One region of the Pseudarthrobacter sp. S3 genome, then DNA from elsewhere that is predicted to be linked to it. Evidence: riboswitches for the same ligand, from Rfam matches in the RefSeq annotation. Region 1 holds a riboswitch; the other holds the start of a gene.
The links. Region 1 has a riboswitch for cyclic di-AMP ahead of ACQCSV_RS04175 (hypothetical protein). Riboswitches for the same ligand answer to the same signal wherever they lie in the genome.
Positions count from the first base shown of each region.

Region 2: it holds a riboswitch for cyclic di-AMP, as region 1 does, so the genes downstream of both, ACQCSV_RS04760 (C40 family peptidase) here and ACQCSV_RS04175 (hypothetical protein) in region 1, are expected to answer to the same signal.

Region 1 is NZ_CP189583.1:843,722-845,915, forward strand. Features, by position in the region: gene ACQCSV_RS04170 (HAD-IA family hydrolase) at 1-390, shown strand, start outside; gene ACQCSV_RS04175 (hypothetical protein) at 475-1,257, opposite strand; cyclic di-AMP (ydaO/yuaA leader) riboswitch at 1,263-1,415, opposite strand; gene ACQCSV_RS04180 (HAMP domain-containing sensor histidine kinase) at 1,516-2,194, opposite strand, start outside.
Region 2 is NZ_CP189583.1:973,155-975,348, forward strand. Features, by position in the region: gene ACQCSV_RS04755 (M23 family metallopeptidase) at 1-740, shown strand, start outside; cyclic di-AMP (ydaO/yuaA leader) riboswitch at 889-1,051, shown strand; gene ACQCSV_RS04760 (C40 family peptidase) at 1,122-1,814, shown strand; gene ACQCSV_RS04765 (NlpC/P60 family protein) at 1,986-2,194, shown strand, end outside.

The DNA of each region.
Region 1 (2,194 bases):
GCCGAGCTGCTTCGAAGCCTCCCGGCCGAGGCCGTGGCACTGGTGACCTCAGCGGACAGGACCCTTGCAGACATCCGCATGGACGCCGCGGGACTCGCCATGCCAGCCACGGCCGTGACGGCGGAACTGGTCACACGGGGCAAGCCGCACCCGGAAGGGTACCTGAAGGCAGCCGGGCTGCTGGGCGTGCAGCCGGCGGACGCCCTTGTGTTCGAGGATGCACCCGCCGGAATTGCGGCAGGTGTTGCCGCGGGGATCCGGACTGTGGCCGTGGGCCCCAACACAGGCGCATTGCCGGCAGGAGTGCTCCACATCCCGGACTACGGTGCAGTGACAGTCTCCGTTGAACCGGACGCCGCGGGCCGGCAGATCATTTCTTTCCGGCTTTGACGCCGGCCTTTAACGCCGGCAGATCAGCTTCGTGATCCGCTGGCGCAGCTCAGCGACGCCGGCCGCCGCCGCCGCTCAGCCGGCCTAGTACCAGTTGTGCGACAGGTGGAAGTTCAGGGCGCCGCACGGTGACTGGTAGCGCTCCTGGATGTAGTTCAGGCCCCAGTTGATCTGCGTGCGGTAGTTGGTGAGGTAGTCCCCGCCAGCGCTCGCCATCTTCTCAGCGGGCAACGACTGGACGATGCCGTACGCGCCGCTGCTGGCGTTGGTGGCCGTGGTGGTCCAGTCGGATTCCTTGGTCCACAGCGTCTGCAGGCACTGCATCTGGTCAGCGGACCAGCCGTAGGTCTCCAGTTGACCGGCGGCGTAGGCCTGGGCTCCTGCGGGGTCGTTGACTGCCACAACAGGTGCCGGGACAGGCTCGGGAGCCGGCGCCGGGACGGCCTCGGGAGCCGGCGCCGGGACGGCCTCGGGAGCCGGCGCCGGGACGGCCTCCGGGGCAGGTGCGGGGGCAGGTGCCGGTTCGGCAGCCTGGGGCGCGACGTTGATCTCGGCCGGTGCAGCTCCCGGGGCGGCCGGGGTCTGGATCTGGGCTGCTTCGAAGCTCAGCTTCGACTGGGCGCTGGCTTCTTCGGCGGACTGGTCCGCGCTGGCTGCAAGCGACGCGGATTCGGAAGCGTGTGCTGCGGCGCTGACGCCCACCAGGAGGGCGCACGCCGTCGCAAACACGGCGACGCGCTGGCCCACGGAGGGAATCCGGGCCGCCTTGGACAGTGGGGACATAGCTGCACCGACGCGGGTCTGCTTGCGGCGGCGGTTGGACTGTGGGTCGCCCTGCGGGCGTGTTTCTACCTTGAATTCAGACATGGTGGATCGCCTCTCACACCTGCGGAGTTAGCTGTCGGGTTCGGATGAGGGCATCCGGCCACACGGCACAATCACGTGTTGGCTTAACCCCAAAGGGCACTTGGTGCCCGGGACGGTGGGTCCCCCGCCTCTGCCTCTGAAACGGGAATCCGGGAAGCGGCAGAGCTTGGCGTCATCCGGATATGCGGCCCGAACGGGATCCGCACCTGTTCGACGGTACAGGAGCTGGAAGCTTAAGTCACATTTCGGTAACAGGAATCACGACGACGGTGTGTCGCCTTGCTGTGCTCGCGCTTCAGCTGGTTGCGCCACCGCACCGGCTGGGAGGAGTAAGGCGAACTCTGTCCGCCCGGCCCGCGATGTCACGGCCACGCTACCGCCGTGCGCCGCCATGATGGACTGGACAATGGACAGGCCCAGGCCGCTGGTGCCCTCCGATGCCCCGGAGCCCGAGGCCGGTGCCGTGCCCTTGCGGGCCGCGTCTGCGCGGGCAAACCGGGAGAAAATGTGGTCCACGAACTCCGCAGGGATGCCGCCGCCGTCGTCCGTTACCGTCACCGCTGCGCTGCCATCGGCAGATCTCGTAACGGCGGTGACCACGGTGGTCCCGGGCGGCGTGTGCTTGCGCGCATTCGAGAGCAGGTTGACCAGCACCTGACGCAGTTGGGAAGCATCACCGGTGACGGCGAGCGGTTCGTCAGGCAGTTCAAGGCGCCAGCGGTGGTCCGGGGCTATGACTTTCTCGTCACTGACGGTTTCGATGACAAGCTGTGTGAGGTCCACCTCACTGAGTTTCAGGGGCTGCCCCTCATCGAGCCGGGCCAGCAGGAGCAGGTCCTCCACCAGGGTGGTCATGCGTTCGGACTGGCTCTGGACCCGCGCCAGGGATTTCCGGCCGTCCGGCGTGAAGTCCTCGGTCATCCGCATCAGCTCCGTG
Region 2 (2,194 bases), 130 kb from region 1:
GGCCCCGCGACCCACAGCGGGAAGCCCGCCGCCGCCGGGGACCCTTCCGGCAGATGACGGACTTCGCCGCTGCCAGTGGCCTGGGCCAGAAGGCCGGCATCGCCCTGGCGGCAACAGGCCTGGCTCTCACCGTGACGGTTCCTGTGACCGGCCCCGTGATGGCAACTCCTTCACCCGGCCAGGCCGCGTCGGCCGTTTCCGCGGCTCCGCAGCCTGAAGTCACTGCCGAAGCCGCCGCCCAAATAGATTTCAGCCGCTCGTCCGTGGTAACCCAAGGTGATCCCGACGGCAAACTGAAGCAGCTGCTGAGCGCCCAGTCCGCGGGATCCATTACCCGCGCCGCCTCTGCCGGAAGCCTCGGCCCGCCGCTGGCCCAGCTGGCTACAGTCTCTCCCTTCGGATTCCGGGTCAGCCCCATCACCGGCGGCTCCGGCGACTTCCACCGTGGCCAGGACTTCGCAGCGCAGTGCGGAACCTCTGTCCTGGCTGCTGCCAGCGGCACCGTGACCTTCGTTGGCTGGCACCAGTACGGTGGCGGCAACCGCGTGGTGGTGGATCACGGCAACGGCCTTGAAACCACGTACAACCACCTCTCCTCCGCCAACGTCAAGATGGGCCAGACGGTCAGCCGCGGCGATGTGGTTGCCCTCAGCGGCACCACGGGCGCCTCCACGGGCTGCCACCTCCACTTCGAGGTCCAGGTAAACGGCGAAGTCGTTGACCCCAGCGGCTGGCTCTGAATCAAATGATGGCAAACTCTCGAATCGCCGCGACCTGCCGTGACCTGAATGTGACATTGGCGCTGAACTCCTGTAACGTCTAAAGCGCGTCAACTTTTCCGAAGTTGACGTTCTTGAGTGGATTGCCTAGCTCTGCCACCGCTCAAGGTCCGTTCGCATGACATCGTCTGGCAGGGGCGGGGGAACCAATTTTGGTCTTCGAATCTGAAGGCCTTGGGGTTAAGTCGCAAAGCTTCCACTGTGAAGCAGCGTGGCCGGGTGACTCCCATCCGAATCCGACAGCTCACCTCGCAGGCATTGGGAGAGGCTACCTTCGTGTCTTCACGCCATAATTCTGCGCGCCACCGCGCACTACTGGTTCGCACCAACCCCTTGGGATCCGTGTCCAAGGCGGTCAGTGCCAACGCCGGGACCGTAGGTCGCCAGGCTGCTGTTATCGCAGCTGCATCAGGTCTGATCCTGAGCATGGGACTTCCGGCCAACGCCGCGGATACCACCGCCGGTGTTTCCGCCTCTACCGAGTCCGGTTCCGCGCAGACGGCACTTGCCGTAACTGCGGCGCCCACGGCTACCGTTTCCTTCGAGCGCCCCGTGATCAAGACCACGCCGGCACCGAAGGTTGAGACGGTCCGTGCGCAGTCCACGGCCTCCGAAACCGGGGCTCAGGGTGCTGCGGCAACCGAGGTCGCGGCCTCCAAGCTCGCCGACGCCTCCAAGCTCGCTGACACTGTCTCCTCCGCCGCCGCTTCGGGTCTGGCAGCAATTGCCTACACCGGTATCGGCCACCCCTACGTCTGGGGCGGCACCACTCCCAACGGCTGGGACTGCTCAGGCTTCACGCAGTGGGTCTACGCCCAGGCCGGCATCAGCATTCCCCGCACCAATGCCTGGACAGCCATGCGGCCCACCGCCACACCAGCTCCCGGTGACCTGGTCATGCAGAATGGCGGCGCCCACGTTGGCATTTACGTCGGCAACGGCATGATGATCAGCGCACTTAACCCGTCACAGGGCACCCTGCTCCACTCCGTGGCATCCACGGGCTCGTCCGCGTTCTTCACGCTGGCCCCGTAGTTCCCGCCATCCGGCAGTTCCTGCAGCCCTGCGCTGACGGAATGGATTCTTCGCCGGAAACTTTTCGCTAAATCCCCGTTCGGGGCGTGCCGGCGTACCCCCAAGATGCCGGCGCGTCCAAAGCCCTTGGGCTGCCCACGCGGTCCTGAGGAAAACGAAAGAGAGAAATTAATGACTACACGTGCAACTGTTGCACGGCACCGCGCCGAGGTCACCAAGACCAACTCGCTGGCTGTCATTGCCAAAGCTGTCGGCGACAACGCCGGCGGCATGGGCCGCCAAGCTGCGGTTATCGCTGCTGCCTCCGGTCTTGTCCTGACCAGTGGTATCGCTGCGAACGCGGCAGACTCCGGAGTCCAGCGTGAAGCTGCTTCCGCTTC